Regions from separate parts of the Catellatospora sp. NPDC049133 genome, predicted to be linked through region 3. Evidence: riboswitches for the same ligand, from Rfam matches in the RefSeq annotation. Region 3 holds a riboswitch; each other region holds the start of a gene.
What was found. A riboswitch is a leader RNA that binds a small molecule or an ion and turns the genes downstream of it on or off. The one in region 3 is predicted to bind cobalamin.
Positions count from the first base shown of each region.

Region 1: another riboswitch for cobalamin. It lies ahead of bluB (5,6-dimethylbenzimidazole synthase); the one in region 3 lies ahead of AB0B35_RS02455 (putative cobaltochelatase).
Region 2: another riboswitch for cobalamin. It lies ahead of AB0B35_RS11870 (ABC transporter substrate-binding protein); the one in region 3 lies ahead of AB0B35_RS02455 (putative cobaltochelatase).
Region 4: another riboswitch for cobalamin. It lies ahead of AB0B35_RS29885 (ribonucleoside-diphosphate reductase subunit alpha); the one in region 3 lies ahead of AB0B35_RS02455 (putative cobaltochelatase).

Region 1 covers NZ_JBEZDT010000021.1:80,185-84,389, reverse strand. The annotation lists gene AB0B35_RS23705 (hypothetical protein) at 1-452, shown strand, start outside; gene AB0B35_RS23700 (phosphotransferase) at 602-1,387, opposite strand; cobalamin riboswitch at 1,426-1,627, shown strand; gene bluB (5,6-dimethylbenzimidazole synthase) at 1,663-2,292, shown strand; gene AB0B35_RS23690 (hypothetical protein) at 2,302-2,814, opposite strand; gene AB0B35_RS23685 (class I SAM-dependent methyltransferase) at 2,988-3,782, opposite strand; gene sodN (superoxide dismutase, Ni) at 3,858-4,205, opposite strand, start outside.
Region 2 covers NZ_JBEZDT010000008.1:246,940-251,144, forward strand. The annotation lists gene AB0B35_RS11865 (iron ABC transporter permease) at 1-677, opposite strand, end outside; gene AB0B35_RS11870 (ABC transporter substrate-binding protein) at 679-1,596, opposite strand; cobalamin riboswitch at 1,699-1,829, opposite strand; gene AB0B35_RS11875 (DUF4229 domain-containing protein) at 1,869-2,174, opposite strand; gene AB0B35_RS11880 (hypothetical protein) at 2,233-2,667, opposite strand; gene mqnE (aminofutalosine synthase MqnE) at 2,671-3,840, opposite strand; gene AB0B35_RS11890 (C40 family peptidase) at 3,990-4,205, shown strand, end outside.
Region 3 covers NZ_JBEZDT010000002.1:35,769-39,973, forward strand. The annotation lists gene AB0B35_RS02455 (putative cobaltochelatase) at 1-1,509, opposite strand, end outside; cobalamin riboswitch at 1,593-1,755, opposite strand; gene AB0B35_RS02460 (trypsin-like serine protease) at 1,975-3,408, shown strand; gene AB0B35_RS02465 (M14 family zinc carboxypeptidase) at 3,554-4,205, shown strand, end outside.
Region 4 covers NZ_JBEZDT010000030.1:87,175-91,379, forward strand. The annotation lists gene AB0B35_RS29885 (ribonucleoside-diphosphate reductase subunit alpha) at 1-1,880, opposite strand, end outside; cobalamin riboswitch at 2,178-2,368, opposite strand; gene AB0B35_RS29890 (rhodanese-like domain-containing protein) at 2,545-3,021, opposite strand; gene ftrA (transcriptional regulator FtrA) at 3,117-4,100, shown strand.

The DNA of each region.
Region 1 (4,205 bases), on a different contig from region 3:
CGACCGGGCTCGCGATCGTCCTCGTCGCACAGCTGGCCGCCGTGGCTTCGGGATTCGCGGGCGGGTACCTGCTCGGGCGGCGAGCACCCGCGGCAGTGACCGGATCGGCGCTCGTGCTGATGCTGCTCGGCGTCGTGGCCGCGGCGCTGGCGGGTTCCGCGGCCATGCTGACGGTCGCCGTGCTGCCGGCAGGCCTAGGACAGGGAGCGGCGCTCGGCACGGGGGCCGGACTGACGGGCGAGGCAGGCGAGCGGCGGGCCCAGGTGCGACTGGGCCTCGGACTCGCCCTGTTCGGCGCGCTCGCGGTCGGAGCGCTGCTCGGCTGGTTCGCCACTCGCTCCCTGAGCTGGCGGTTGGCCTGCCTGGCGACCGTGCCGTCGGTCCTCGTCGCGCTGCTCGCGACGGTGGTCATCGCCGTGGCCACGTCGGCGCGGGGCACCCGGGCACCATGACACCTCGCGCCGACCGGTGACCTCGCCTGGCGCCGTTCTCGCCACGCCTGTCCGATGAGGCGCGGACCGCGGAACCGGCCGCGACCGCAAAGGGTCGCCGGGCATCAGCGATGCTCCGCTCGCGGTCGGCGCCGCCGCAAGGCGCGGCTCTACAGGCGGGATTCCAGGTCGGCGGAGACGTCGTGGAGCCACCGCAGCTGACCGGCGTAGTACTCCAGGGAGGCGGCCGCTTCGGCCGGTTCGAGCGGCGCGTACTTGACGCGCTCGACCTCGTGCAGTTTGGCCCGTTGCAGGGCCGGCAGCAACGCCTGCCGGTCGGCGAGCCCGTACGCGTCGGCGAACTGGCGAAGCCGCCTCGGCAGGTCGGGCAGGGGATCGAAGCCCGCTTCGCGTAGCTGCCCGGGTGGGCACAGCGGCACGAAACTCCACGCGGCCGCTGCCAGGTCGTCGAGCGGATCGACCGGCTGCGCGGCGTCCCAGTCGATGAACGCCACCGGGATTCCCGCCCGGTAGACGGTGTTCCACGGGCCGAGGTCACCGTGGGAGACGATCTGCCCCGGGCGGGGCGCACAGGGATGGAAGCGGTAGCCGGTGAGCGTCGGGCGGAACCCGGCTGCCGCGTGGTGCAGCCGCCTGATCAGCTTCGCCGCTTCGGTCAGGGCCCGGTCCGTGCGGGCGTACGCCGGCAGCCGGGCACCACGGCCGGGCTGCCACTGCGGATCCACCGCGACGTCCCCGGACAGGTACGTCAGAACCTCGCGACCGTCCTCGACACCCACCAACCGCGGCGAGCCGGCGAATCCGACCGACTCCAGATGGCCGAGAAACTCGTGGACCGCCGGGGACCACGAGCCCATCGGCCGGTGGACGTGGCCGCCGCGACGCACGATGCCGACGGTCATCCGGCCGCCCACCAGCGTTTCGTCACCGTACATCGGTCAAGTATCTCGGTTGTCGGCGGTAACGTGTCCGGTGGCACGAACTGTTGCGAGGTGCCTCGCCGCTGGGCGGGGAGAATCGGGAAGCCGGTGAGAATCCGGCACGGGCCCGCCGCGGTGACCAGGGAGCTGCCGCCCACGCGCTGTACGCGCAGCCACTGGCCTGACCGGCTGGGAAGGCGGGCGGAGGGCGTCGATCTGGGAGTCCGAAGACCGGCCTCGCGCCCACGGCCCCGGCCTGCCCGGAGCCCGAACGCAGCGGGAGCCTGCCCATGGACAGCGAGTTGTACGACGTCATCCACCGTCGCCGGGACGTGCGTGGACAGTTCACGGGGGCGGCGATCCCGGCCGAGGTGCTGGCCCGGGTCCTGGATGCGGCGCATGCCGCGCCCAGCGTGGGCCTGACCCAGCCATGGGACTTCATCGTGGTGCGTGACCGGCGGGTGCGGGAGGCGTTTCATCAGCACGTACACCGGGAACGTGAGGTGTTCGCCGCCACGCTGGACGCCGAGGCCGCCGAGCGGTTCGCCCGGATCAAGATCGACGGGGTGCTGGAGTCGACGCTGTCGGTCGTCGTGACCTATGACGCCGACCGCGGGGCTCCCGCGGTGCTGGGACGGCACGCGATCGCCGACGCCGGACTGTACTCGGTCTGCCTGGCCATCCAGAACCTGTGGCTGGCGGCCACGGCGGAGCAGCTGGGCGTCGGGTGGGTGTCGTTCTACCGCGAGGAGTTCCTGCGGGATCTGCTCGCCATCCCGGCCGGGATCCGCCCGGTCGCCTGGCTCTGCCTCGGCCCGGTCACCCATCTCGAAGCCGTGCCCGACCTCGAACGGCACGGCTGGCGCCGCCGTCGGCCGCTGGACGAAGCCGTCCACACGGACCGGTGGACACCGCGCTGAGCGTGGCGGTCACAGGATGAGGTCATCGCACTCGGGACCGGGCGTCAGGAAGCTCACGTCGTGACTCGACTGCTGCAGCCGGGAGACGCCCAGCACGGAGAAGCGCAGCTCCATTCCCCCGAGCAGGCGTTTACGGCAGGGCTCGTCGTCAGGTGTCCGAATCCGCAGCGTGAACACCACGACGAACTCGGCTCCGGGGCCGATCGCGGCCGGGAAGGGGCGGAGATCGCCGCCGGCGGTCTCGATCCGCGCGTCCTCGATGGTGATGACATCCGAGCCGTCGTCGATGCCCTCCACCGTGACCGGCAGCGCACTCGGGTTACGCATCGAGAATCGCACCGGGTATCGGAGGTCGGGGCCCAAGGCATAACTCATGTCCATCTCACTGCTTCCGGTCCGACGATCTGCCGGCCGCGGACCGTCGAGGACGAGACCGCCGGGTGCCAGCTCGTAGAACCGAGCCACCACCTGCCACGTGCCGCCGACCAGCAGCACCAGCACGACGGCCCCGATCCGCAGCACGGTTGCCCACCCTGGGTCCCGCCTGGGCATGGGTGTGACGTCGTGCCGAGAGGGTCGCCCGGCCGCGGCCACAACGGATCGACCTCCGGCATCACCTGAAGGGCGGAGTTCCGGTGCGCCGAGGCGTCGGCCGGGACCGGAGTCTCTTCCGCGGCACCAGTCACCGCCGCAGCCTAGACATGGTCGGCGGATTGCGTCGTCCCTGCTGAGGCTGTGATGAGCACGGTGTGCTTGCGTACGCGGAAGCTGCCGCCGGCATCGATCCGGGCCTGGACGTGGTTACGGGCCGCGGCGAACTGCTCCGGCGTGAGCGGTTCGGACGACAGGCTGGCGAGATAGGTGAGGACCGGGTCGGGGTTGGGGACTTCGAGGTCGCCGTGGTAGCGCTGGACCGAGACGTCGGCGAAGAGGCGCGCCATGTAGCCGGGACCGGTCTCGGCGGTGAAGTCGTTCTGGGTGGCGTGCAGGGTGAGATCGGGACGACCGATCGCGGGTCCGACGGCGTTGAGTTCTTCGAGGTGGTCGCGGCCGTTCACGGCGACCGCGAGCCGACCGCCCGGACGCAGCACCCGGGCGAACTCGCGCAGCGCGGCAGCCGGGTCGTCCAGGTGGTACAGCATGTGGTTGGCGATCACGGTGTCGAAGGTCGCATCGCCGAACGGCAGGTGCGTCGCGTCGCACTGCTGCACGTGCGCCTTTGGGACGGTGCGCAGCTGCTCGCACATGGCGGCGGAGAAGTCCGTCAGCGTCAGCCGGGCCCCTCTCGCGACGTGGTCGACGTGGGTCCACAGTTCGCCGGTGCCGGCGCCGACTTCGAGCACGTCGCCGACCAGCGGGAGCCGTTCGCCGAGCCAGGAGAACCAACTCTGCGGGTTCGTGCCGTAGGCATGCAGCGCGATCCGAGCGGTGAGGTTGCCGGTCGTCGTCGCGTACTGGCTGACGGCATGTGTGGACGGCGTCGGGACCATCGCTGCATCGTAGGCGGAGCTGAGTTCCGGCAGGGGGCACCTCGCTCGGGCGGTCGCGGGGTGCCCCGTCGCCGCTCAGGCCTGCTTGGTCTCCCAGAAGATCTTGGAGATCTCCTCGATCTTGCCCAGCAGTTGCTCGGCCACGGCCGGGTCGGCCTGACCCTTGGTGCCGGCGGCGCCGGACAGCTTGGTGGCCTCGTTGAACAGCTGGTTCAGGTTCGGGTACTTCTCGAAGTGCGGGGCCTTGAAGTAGTCGGTCCACAGCACCCACAGGTGGTGCTTGACCAGCTCGGACCGCTGCTCCTTGATGATCAGAGCCCGGGTGCGGAACTCCGGGTCCGTGTTGGCCTGGTACTTCTCGCAGATGGCCTTGATCGACTCGGCCTCGATCCGGGCCTGGGCCGGGTCGTACACGCCGCAGGG
Region 2 (4,205 bases), on a different contig from region 3:
ACGTCCAGCTCCCGGCGCAGGGCCAGCACCACGACCGTGGTGACCAGCGCGTACGGCAGCAGCAGCGTCACCTCGTGCCAGCCGTTGGTGGCCAGCCGCCCGAGCAGCCAGGAGTACACCTCGCGGATGGTGTCCACGTTGCGCTGCAGCAGGTAGGTCTGGATCGCGGCGAGGAAGCTCGACACGGCGACACCGGCCAGGATCAGCGTCGCCGACGAGCGGTCCCGTCCGCCTGCCACCCCGAGCAGGTAGGTGACCACGACCGCGATGCCCGCCCCGGCGAACGCGGCCAGCGGCAGCACCGCCCCGGCCCGGAAGGCGATCGCCATGGTCGCGCCCAGCCCGGCGCCCGCAGCGACACCGAGCAGGTACGGGTCGGCCAGCGGGTTGCGGAAGACGCCCTGATAGCAACCGCCGGCCAGGGACAGCATCGCGCCGACCAGCAGGCCCAGCACCACCCGGGGGAGCCGGAGCTCGGTGATGATGGCAATCTCGCGCTCGTTCAGCCCCGACGGCAGGTCCACGCCGGGGATCAGGTTGAGCAGCTCCGCCGCGACCGAGCCGGGCGGCAGCGTCACCGGGCCCAGGGCGACCCCGGCGACGAGCGCGACCAGCACGGCTCCGATCCCGGCGGCGAGCCACCCGGGACGCAGCCGTGCCGGTCGCAGAGTCGTCACGTCAGGCCGGGACCTTGTTCGCGGCGTCGACGATCGCGCGGATCAGGTCGACGACGCGGGGACCCCAGCGCGAGGCGATGTCGTCGTCCAGCGCGATGACCTGGCCCTTGCTGACCGAGGTCATGCCCGCCCAGCCCGCACGGGCCTTGACGGTGTCCAGGTTCTGCTGGCAGCACTTGGTGTCGGCCAGGAAGATCAGGTCAGGGTTCGACTTGACCAGCGACTCCGCGGTGAGCTGCGGGTAGCCGCTGCCCTTGGTGTCGGCGGCGTCGGCCACGTTCTTCAGGCCGGCCAGCTCGAACAGCGAGCCGATGAACGTCTTCGAGGTCACCGAGTAAAGCGTCGGGTCCAGCTCGTAGTAGTAGGACAGCGGGGTCGCGCGCTTGGGCAGGTCCTTGACCAGCTTGGCGATGTCGTCCTTCATCCGCTGGCTGAGCGCGGCCGCCTCGGCCTTGTGCCCGGTCAGCTCACCCAGCTCGGCGAGCTGCTTGTACGTGTCGTCCAGCGTCACGGCGGCCGGGGCCACGTAAACCGGGATCTTGAGGGTGGTCAGCTGGGCGACCACGTTGTTGGCGTCGGTGCTGAGCACGACCAGGTCGGGGCTCTTGGCGGCGACGGCCTCGGCGTTGGGCTGGAAGCCCGACAGCTCCGTCTTCGGCGCGTTCGCCGGGAAGTTCGAGTTGTCGTCGACGGCGACGACCTGGCCGCCGGCGCCGATCGCGAAGAGCATCTCGGTCGTGGTGGGCGACAGCGAAATGATCTTCACCGGTTGCGCGGGCAGCGTCACCGAGCCGACGGTCACCGGGTACGCCGCGGCGGCGCTCGACGGGGTAGGGGTCGCCGGGTCGTTGGTGGCGCAGGCCCCGAGCGCGGCGACGAGGCCGGCGGCGGCCAGCGCGCCGAGCGCGCGGCGGGACAGGAAACGGGTACGCACTGATCCTCCTATCGGTCGAGGCAGGTCCTTCGCCGACAGGGCCCGATCAGGTGGGGCAGCCCGGTCCGCGAGACGCCCTTCCTCGAGAGCGTGGTTCGCGACTGCCGCAGGCGACCTGGCTCGCCCACCGAGGTGGGATCACAGTTGCGGGACAGCGCCGGGTTCACACCGGCTTCGCTGCGGGACAGTCAGGCGACACGCTAATACACACCCGTGCCGATGCTCACGACGCGGAGTGGAGGATGTGCGCAGGCTCATCACGCCTGGGTCTTGTGGACCTCTTCGGCCTCGGCGGCGGGCACGTCCTCGGTGGGCTCGGTCTCGCCGGCCAGGGCCGCGCGCAGCCGGTCCTTCTCGGCCTTGCGGCGGTCCACCGCGCCCTCGACCTGGGCGGCCACGTCGTCACGCAGGTTGCGCAGCAGGAAATAGCTCGCCGCCGCCGACACCAGGATGGCGATCATCAGCTTGAGCAGCGTGCTCAGGTTCGGCACGAACCACAGCGCGGCGAAGACGGCCAGGAAGAGCATCAGCCTGGCGAGCGTGTACTTGACAGCAGGACTCACCGGTCCAGGGTAGCCGCCGAACCTGCCCGGCCTCGGTCAGCCCCGCGCGAGGGGCCGGTCAGCCCCGTTCGGCGACCACCAGGCCGAGGTGCCACAGCACCGCGTACACCACCGTGGTGACCAGCGCGCCCAGCCCGCCGGAGACCAGCGGCGGCAATCCCGACGCCACGCCTACCGCGAGCACGCCCAGCACGACGGCCACCAGTCCGGCGGCCGGGGCCACGGCGAGCCGCCCGCGGTGGCCCGCGGCCGCCTTGAACTGCTCCACGAAGATGATCGCCGGGAAGATCACCGCGAGCCAGCCGGTGAGGTCACCGAACTCGCCCATGCCGAGCAGGGCGAACAGACCGTCGAAGGCGATCATGCCGAGCACGCTGATGGCGAACCCGGCCAGCGCGTACGCCACCAGGTCGGTGAGCGAGACGATGCGCCCGGACGCGTCCCGCCGCGGGCCCTTGCGCTGCTCCTCGGCCGGGCTCTGCGGATCGGCCACCCGTCAGGCCCAGACCTGCTGCGGCTCGCTGCGCCGCTCGGCCATGCTGACCGGCGCGCCGTACTCCTTGACGACCTGGTAGCGGGTGTCCCGCTCGACCGGGCTGAAGCCCGCGTCCCAGATCAGGTGGAGCAGGTCGTCGCGGTGCATCGTGTTCGGCGTGCCGTACGAGTCCGCGTCGTGCGTGATCTTGTACTCGACGACCGAGCCGTCCAGGTCGTCGACGCCGAAGTTCAGCGACAGCTGCGCCAGCGACAGGCCGTGCATGACCCAGAAGCACTTGATGTGGTCGAAGTTGTCCAGCATCAGCCGGGACACCGCGAACGTCTTGAGCGACTCGGCCGGGCTCGCCATCGTGGTGCGCGCCTGGATCCGGTTGCGGATCTTGCCGTCCGCGCTGTCGTGGAAGTCGTGCTGGTAGCGCAGCGGGATGAAGACGGTGAAGCCGCCGGTCTCGTCCTGCAGCTCGCGCAGGCGCAGCACGTGGTCGACGCGGTGCCGCGGCTCCTCGATGTGGCCGTAGAGCATCGTCGAGGGGGTGCGCAGGCCCTTGCTGTGCGCCAGGCGGTGGATGCGCGACCAGTCCTCCCAGTGGCAGGCGTGGTCGACGATGTGCTGGCGGACCTCCCAGTCGAAGATCTCGGCGCCACCGCCGGTCAGCGACTCCAGGCCCGCCTCCATCAGCTCGTCGAGGATCGCGTCGGCGGTCAGGCCGGAGATCTTCTCGAACCACTGCACCTCGGTCGCGGTGAACGCCTTCAGCTTGACGTTCGGCAGGGCCTGCTTGAGTTCCTTGAGCACGCGCGGGTAGTAGCGCCACGGCAGCGTCGGGTGCAGACCGTTGACGATGTGCAGCTCGGTGAGCTGCTCGTCCTTCATCTCCAGCGCCTTGGCGACGGCCTGCTCCACCCGCATGGTGTAGGCGTCCTTCTCCCCGGGCTTGCGCTGGAAGGAGCAGTAAGCGCAGCTGGCCGAGCAGACGTTCGTCAGGTTCAGGTGCCGGTTGACGTTGAACATCACCCGGTCGCCGTTCTTCTCCGTCCGGACGTGGTGCGCGAGCCGCCCCAGCCAGGCCAGATCGTCACTCGCGTAGAGAGCCTCGCCGTCTTCGCGGCTGAGCCGCTCCCCGGCGTAGACCTTCTGCTCCAGCTCCCGCTTCAAACCCACGTCCATGGCAGTGAGCCTACGACGTGCCGCCGACGTGCCTGCTGCTGCCCTTGACAGCTGCTGTTCAGCTTGACGCCACCGGGACAGAAGGGTCGACAGCGATCCTGATTTCCGGTAGGAACCTTGTGGGACCAACGGGGAGGACGGGGCCAACGATGTCCAAGCGTCGAAGCGGGCAGGCTCGACGGCAGAGCCAGGTCGCGGTGGGCTCGGCTGTTCTCAGCGCGCTCATCGCCGGTGGCATCGCCATGCCCGCGTCCGCCGACCCGCCGATCGGCTCGAAGATCACCTCGATCCCGGACGCCGGCCTGCGCCCCCAGCCCGACGGGCTGCCGACGCTGCCGTTCGGCTCGCTGAGCATGCCCCGCACC
Region 3 (4,205 bases):
GTGCAGCGCGGCCAGGGTGCCGCCGGGCACCCGCGCGCCGACGGTCCGACCCATCCGGGTGTACGCGGGTGAGCGCCGCCCCGCCGCACCCTCCCCCACTCCCTGCACCGCGAACAGCCGCGCCCGCCGTGGCGTCGCCGCCTCGGCGTGCTGCTGCCCCGCCGACGCGTAACGCCCCTCGTCGGCCCCGTCCCGCTGCCGGGTGTCCCCCTGCGGCACCGGCCGCGGCGGCGTGCCGCCCTCGTCCGGGGCCGCACCGCGGGGCCCGCCCGGCCGCGGACCGCCGTCCGGACCGTCGTCGTCCGGGCCACCGTCGGGCCCGTCGTCCGGACCGGAGCCGTCCGGCCCGTCACCGTCCAGGTCGGCGTCACCGTCGAGATCGGCCTTCGGGGCGCCCTCGCCGCCCGCCGCACGGTCCTGGTCGCCGGGAGCACCTGGGCCGTCGTGGGAGCCGTCGGGTTCAGCCGGCGGGGGTGCGCTGTTCAACGCGTCCTCCAGGGCCTGCTCGTCGAGGTCCGGGGCGTCGAACGGGTCGCGCCGGCGGCGGTGCGGCAGCGCCAGCCGGGCCGCGTCCCGCACGTCCTGCTCGGTGACCCGGCCGCGGCCGTGCCAGGCGGCCAGGGCCAGCGCGGCGCGGGCCACCACCAGGTCGGCCCGCAGCCCGTCCACCTCGAACGCGGCGCACACGTGGGCGATGCGGGTCAACTCCGCGTCAGGCAGTTCCACCGTGGGCAGCCGCCGCCGGGCGGTGTCGATGCGCTCGGCCAGCTCGGCGTCCGCCTCGGCCCACCGCGCCGCGAACCCGGCCGGGTCGGCCTCGTACGCCAGCCTCCGCCGCACCACCTCGACCCGCTCCTTCGGCTCACGCGGGGCGCGCACCTGCACCGCCAGCCCGAACCGGTCGAGCAGCTGCGGGCGCAGCTCGCCCTCCTCCGGGTTCATGGTCCCCACCAGCAGGAACCGGGCGGCGTGGCGCACCGAGACGCCGTCGCGCTCCACGTACGCCTCGCCCATCGCGGCGGCGTCGAGCAGCAGATCCACCAGGTGGTCGTGGAGCAGGTTCACCTCGTCGACGTAGAGCACGCCGCGGTGCGCCCCGGCCAGCAGGCCCGGCGAGTACGCGGCCTGCCCGGCGGTCAGCGCCCGTTCCAGGTCCAGCGCGCCGACCAGCCGGTCCTCGGTCGCCCCGACGGGCAGCTCGATCAGCCTGGCGCGCCGGACAATGACCCCCTGACCGGCGGTCTTACCGGCGCTGTGCGGCCCGTCCGGGCACGCGCCGTACGGCGACGCCGGGTCGCAGCCGAACCGGCATCCGGCGACGACCTCGACCTGCGGCAGCAGCCCGGCCAGGGAACGGACCACGGTGGACTTGGCGGTGCCCTTCTCGCCGCGCACCAGCACCCCGCCGATGGCGGGCGAGACGGCGTTGAGCAGTAGGGCGAGCCTGAGGTCGGCGAGGCCGACGACGGCGGAGAACGGGTACAGCGGGGTCAAAGCCCGCTCAGGCACGAGCCCATGCGCGAGTCCTCTCCGCGGGTTTCCTCGCCCGCGAAATCCGGTGAAGTGACGCCGTGCGGCGTCGTGAGCGGCCGGAGTGTCCTGGCTCCCGGATCGACGCTTCCCCTCGGCCTTCCAACCGTGTCAACGGCCGTGGCCTGGTGCCGAAACGGCGCGCGTCGTGAGACGGAGCCGCTCGGGAGGGGTCGCTCCCCGGTGACAGTGGCGGGACCGCCCCGGACTCGCACCGGGTTCCTCCACTGCCGCTCACCGGCCATCGTGACGGACGCGGTGCGCCGCGTCAAAGCGGGTCGCCCGTACGGAGGCATGTGTCACGCCCCGGCGGGCCCGACATCAGCACGTAACAATTAACTTCGATATTGCTATGTATCGTTGTCTTCCGCTAGCTTCCAGGGAAACTCTCCGGCGATCCGGCGCCAGAAGCGCTCGGCGCCGGGTGGACCTTGGGAGGATCCTGTGCGGAATTCACTACGAACGGCGCTGCGCGCCGGCGCCATCGCGCTGGCCGGCGCCATGCTCGCCCTGGGCTCGGCCGCCGTCCCGGCGCAGGCCGCGCCGAGCCCGGACGGCACGATCACGCCTCAGGTCGTCGGCGGGACCCGGGCCGCGCAGGGCGAGTTCCCGTGGATGGTGCGCCTGTCCATGGGCTGCGGCGGCGCGATGTACACCCAGAGCCTGGTGCTGACCGCCGCCCACTGCGTCGGCGCGACCGGCAACAACACCTCGATCACGGCCACCTGGGGCGTCGTCGACCTGCAGGACCCGACCCGCACCACCCGCACCTCGAACTACGTGTACCGCGCCCCGGGCTACAACGGCACCGGCAAGGACTGGGCGCTGATCCGCCTGTCCAGCCCGATCACCACGGCCCCGCTGCTGAAGATCGCCACGGACACGTCGCTGCACAGCGGCAACTTCGACGTGATGGGCTGGGGCGCGGCCACCGAGGGCGGCGGCCAGCAGCGTTACCTGCTCAAGGCGCAGGTCCCGTTCATCACCGACACGCAGTGCCAGAGCGCCGGCGGCGACTACTCCGGCCTGGTCTTCAACGAGGAGATCTGCGCGGGCAACTGGAGCTCCGGCGGCGTCGACACGTGCCAGGGCGACTCCGGCGGCCCGATGGTCAAGAAGAACGCCTCCAACGAGTGGATCCAGGTCGGCATCGTGAGCTGGGGCATCGGCTGCGCCCGCCCGCAGAACCCGGGCGTGTACACCGAGGTCCGCTACTTCGCGACCGACATCTACAACGCGGCGGTCTCCCTCGGCGGGGCCCCGGGCGGCGTCTCCGTCACCGGCCCCGGCAACCAGTCGACCGTCGTCGGCACCGCCGTCACCCTGAACAGCACCGCCTCGGGCGGCACCGCGCCGTACAGCTGGTCGGCCAGCGGCCTGCCGGCCGGCACCTCGATCAGCGCCTCGACCGGCCAGATCACCGGCACGCCGACCACCGCGGGCACCTACACCGTGACCGTCACCGCGACCGACAGCGCGAGCAAGACCGGCACGGCCTCGTTCACCTGGACGGTCAACCCGGTCGGCAGCTGCGCCGCGGCCACCAACGGCACCGACGTGAGCATCCCGGACAACAACAGCACCGGGGTGTACAGCAACATCACGATCTCCGGCTGCACGGGCAACGCCGGTTCGTCGTCCAAGGTAGAGGTGCACATCGTGCACACGTACAAGGGTGACCTGATCGTGGACCTCGTCGCACCGGACGGCTCGGTGTACAACCTGCACAACCGGTCGGGCGGCAGCACCGACAACATCGACACCATCTACACGGTGAACCTGTCCTCCGAGGTCAAGAACGGCACCTGGCGCCTGCGCGCCCGCGACGCCGCCTCGATCGACACCGGCTACATCAACTCCTGGACGCTCACCCTCTGAGTCCGTCGCACCATCCCCGGGCCCGGCTCCGCGACCAGCGGAGCCGGGCCTGCTCCCGACCCGCCTCCACCGACCCCCTCGGAGGTAACCCGTGCGCAGACTCGCGCTCGTCCTCACCACCCTGGTCACCGGCGTGGCCCTCACCGTGCCCGGCCCGGCCGGTGGCGCGCCCGCCGACGACTTCACCCTCGCCGGCTCCCAGCAGTACCTGGTCACCGGCCCGCAGACCTTCGCCGACCGCGACGCGGTCGCCCGCACCGGAGCGGCGATCGACCTGATCGAGCACGGCAAGATCTACATCACCGCGAACACGACCGAGGCCGACCGCATCCGCCGCCTGGGCTTCGGCCTGGAGCTGCTGCCCCCGCCGTCCTCGCGGGTCACCGGGCCGAACGCGGTCCCGCTCGACTTCCCGTCGGCCGACGGCGGCTTCCACAACTACGCCGAGATGAACACCGAGATCAACCAGATCGTCGCCGACCACCCGACGCTGGTCCGCAAGTCCGTCATCGGCACCTCGTACGAGGGCCGCCAGATCGTCGCGCTGAAGATCTCCGACAACGTCGCCACCGACGAGAACGAGCCCGAGATCCTGTTCAACGCGCACCTGCACGCCCGCGAGCACCTCACCGTCGAGATGGCGCTCTACCTGGCCAACCTGTTCACCGACGCGTACGCCACCGACAGCCGGGTCAAGGCCGTGGTCGACTCGCGCGAGATCTGGATCGTGCCGGACCTCAACCCCGACGGCGGCGAGTACGACATCGCCACCGGCTCCTACCGCTCCTGGCGCAAGA
Region 4 (4,205 bases), on a different contig from region 3:
TTGAGTTCGTCGACGAGGTAGCGGTTGACCTGGAGGAACTCGCCGGACAGGGTCTCGCGCTTGAAGACGTTGGCGACCGGCGGCTCGATGCACTCGGCGCAGCCGGCGATCGAGGCGATGGTGGCCGTGGGCGCGATCGCGATGAGCAGCGAGTTGCGCAGGCCGGTGCGGGCGACCTTGGCGGCCAGCTCGTCCCAGGCCCAGGGGCGGGTGCGGGTCGCGTCCGGGTAGTGGTCGGGGTGCAGGACGCCGCGGGCGGCGCGGGTGTCCGCGTACGACGGGTGCGTGCCCAGCTCGGCGGCCAGGTCGGCACTGGTGTCGTACGCCGCGAGCGCGATCTCCTCGGCGATGCGGGTGGACAGCGCCAGCGCCTCGGGCGAGTCGAAGTCCAGGCGTAACGTGAAGAAGACGTCGGCCAGGCCCATCACGCCCAGGCCGATCGGCCGCCACCGGTTGTTGGCCCCGGCCGCCTCGCCCGTCGGGTAGTAGGACAGGTCGATGGTGCGGTCGAGCACGCGTACGGCGGTGCGCACCGTGTCGCGCAGCGTGTCCCAGTCGACGCCGTCGTCGCCGAGGTGCGCGGCCAGGTTGATCGAGCCGAGGTTGCACACCGCCGTCTCGCCGTCGCTGGTCACCTCCAGGATCTCGGTGCACAGGTTGGACAGGTGCACCGTGTTGCCGGCGACCGCGGTCTGGTTGCAGGCGCGGTTGGCGGCGTCCTTGAACGTCATCCAGCCGTTGCCGGTCTGCGCCAGGGTGCGCATCATGCGGCCGTACAGCTCCCGGGCCTGGACCGTGCGCACCGCGCGCCCGGCGGACTCGGCGGCCCGGTAGGCCGTGTCGAACTCCTCGCCCCACAGGTCGACCAGCTCCGGCACGTCCTTCGGATCGAACAGCGACCAGCTCGCGTCGGCCTCGACCCGGCGCATGAACTCGTCCGGCACCCAGTTGGCCAGGTGCAGGTTGTGGGTGCGCCGGCTCTCCTCGCCGGTCGAGTCGCGCAGCTGCAGGAATTCGTCCAGGTCGGCGTGCCAGGTCTCCAGGTAGACGCAGGCCGCGCCCTTGCGCCGGCCGCCCTGGTTGACGGCGGCGACGCTGGAGTCCAGCGTGCGCAGCCACGGCACGATGCCGTTGGACAGCCCGTTCGTGCCGCGGATCAGCGAGCCCCGGGACCGGATCCGGCTCCACGCCACCCCGATGCCCCCGGCGTACTTGGACAGCCGCGCGATCTGGCCGTAGCGCTCGTAGATCGACTCCAGCTCGTCGCGCGGCGAGTCGAGCAGGAAGCAGCTGCTCAGCTGCGGTCGGCGGGCGCCGGCGTTGAACAGCGTCGGCGAGCTGGGCAGGTACGCCAGCCGGCTGAGGATGGCGTACAGCCGCCCGACCTCGGTGACACTGCCCGGCAGCCGCCGCCCGGCACTGCCCGCGTCGCCGACCTCGCCCATCAGGCCGCAGGCGACCCGGAGCAGGAACTGCTGGGGTGTCTCCAGCACCTTGCGGGTCACCGGGTGCCGCAGCAGGTAGCGGTCGTAGACGGTGCGCAGCCCGAAGTACTCGAAGCGGTCGTCGGCGGCCGGGTCCACGAGTTCCCCCAGCTCGTCCGCGTGGGTCGCGACGAACGCGGCCAGGTCGTCGGCGAGCAGCCCGGCCGCGTGCGCGGCGCGCACGGAACTAGGGAAGTCGGTGACGCCCTGGGTGGCCGCCTCCGCGGTGATGTGCACGGTGAGCAGCCGCGCCGCGAGCCGGCTGTACGACGGCTCCTGGGCCACCAGGGCGGCGGCCGTCTCGACGGCCCGCAAGCGCAGATCGGCCTCGGTCGCGCCGGGCCAGACGCCGGCCGCTACCGGGGTCAGCACGGCCGTGTGGTCCACATCGGGCAGCCCTTGCGCCGCCTCGGCGAGCAGTGTCGCGAGCGACGCGGTGAGCGGCGCGGCGTCGGCGGTGCCGGAGTCGGCGGTGTTGCGGAAGGTGGTGCTGGTCAAAGTGTGCGCTCCCCCTCGTTCAAGCGCGGGAGGGCACGCGAACGGCACCGACCCGGCTGGTCCGGGCCTACGCCGTCCACCGAGGACCATCCCGCGCGGTCCGGTGTCGCGGCCCCTGGCCCTGCCGCGCAACGGCGCAGTCGGCACAGTGGGTCGCGGGCGCGTCGCGGAACCGTCCGCGGCACGCACGCCGGCAGGTCTTCGGGCTCGTGGGCGCGGCCGGGCGGCGCGGTGCGGACACCATGCTGCCGTAGACCCCCTACGCCGTCGCTTCCCAGGCCGGACCGGCCCAGTGCTGTCCGCTCCCCTCTTCGCGGGAGGAGGGCGGGACGGCTTCGTTCCCACTCACCGCTGCGGGGCAGCTCCGGAATCGCACCGGATTCCCTCAGCGCGGACCGCCCTGCGGCGGCTCGCGCGCACCCCGAAACCCGGCCCCGAGGGGGCCGGAGGGGTGGACCAGCGATGCCCTCACACTACATCTAGTGGCACGCAGACAACAGCGGCCCCATATAGGCTCGGCGTGTCGTCGATGGCCCGCCCTCACCGGCGTCGATGCGGGCGGTCAGCAGGCGCAGGCCGCGCCGCTCGCGGGGGCCGTCAGCGGGTCCACGTCGTTCTTGCGCAGCCCGAGGAAGGTCTGCGTGTCGAAGCCCTCGCGCACCCAGTACTCGTACCCGCCGAGCATCTCCTTGACCTGGTAGCCCAGACGGGCGAAGGCCAGTGCGGCCCGGGTCGCACCGTTGCAGCCAGGCCCCCAGCAGTAGGTGACCACGACGCTGCCGGCCGGCACGACCTCGGCCGCCCGTGCCGCGATCTCGGCGGTGGGCAGGTGCACCGCGCCGGGCAGGTGCCCCTGCTCCCACGCCTCCAGCGAGCGGGAGTCGACGAGCACGAAGCCGGGTGCGCCGGACGCCAGGTCGGCGGACACGTCGGACACGTCGGCCTCGAACGACAGGCGGGCGGCGAAGTGCGCGGCGGCGACGCCGGCGGCGGCCGGGGGCGTGCTGAGCACTGCGGAGGTGGTGACAACGGCGGGCATGGTCGGCTCCTTCTGGTCGGTCACTGGTTCCACCCTGTCGAGCCGGCCGGGCCACCAGAAGTGGCGAGAACGCCGCTGTCCGCTAAGATCTCGCCATGGGTACGCCGGTGACACTGGAGACCCGCGCCCGGCACCGGATCGCGGTGCTGGCCTACGCCGGGATGGCGCCCTTCGAGCTGGGCTGCGTGGTGGAGGTGTTCGGCCTGCCCCGCCCCGAGCTCGACGTCGCCTGGTACGACCTCGACGTCTGCGCCGAGACGCCGGAGCCGATGCCGGCCGTCGGCGGCTTCTCGATCACCGCCCGGCACGGCCTGGCCGTGCTGGCCGCCGCCGACACCGTGATCGTTCCGGGGGTTGCCGACGTCCGCGGCGAGGTCTCCCCCGCGCTGGTCGAGGCCCTGCGCACGGCCGCCGACCGGGGCGCTCGGATGGTCTCCATCTGCTCCGGCGCGTTCGCGCTGGCCGCGGCGGGCCTGCTGGACGGCCGGGCGGCCACCACGCACTGGAAGTACGCCCCACTGCTGCGCGAGCGCCATCCGCTGGTCGAGGTGACCCCCGACGTGCTCTACGTCGACGCCGGCCAGGTGATCACCAGCGCGGGCAGCGCGGCCGGGCTGGATCTGTGCCTGCACCTGGTGCGCCGCGACCACGGCGCGCAGATCGCCAACACGGTCGCCCGGCGGCTGGTGCTGCCGCCGCACCGCGACGGCGGCCAGGCGCAGTTCATCGAATTGCCCGTGCGCGACGTCATCGACGACGACGGCGTGGCCCGCGCAATGGCCTGGGCACTGGACCACCTGACCGAGCCGCTCACGGTGAACCTGCTGGCCGCGCACGCGCGCATGTCCCCGCGCAGCTTCCTGCGCCACTTCGCCCGGCACACCGGCACCAGCCCGATCCGCTGGCTCATCGACCAGCGCGTGGCGGCCAGCCTGCCGCTGCTGGAGACCTCGGACTCCCCCGTCGAGCAGGTCGCCGCCGCGGTCGGCTTCGACTCACCGGCCACGTTCCGGCACCACTTCAGCCGGTGCATGCGCACCTCGCCGTCGTCGTACCGGCGGACGTTCCGCGGCCGGTAGCCGCGGAACGCCTGGTCCGTGCGGCGGGGCGGCGATCAGCCCCACTCGAAACCGCCGTTCGCCTGGGCGGCGCCGGCGAAGCCCAGCACGGCGAGCGCGGCCACG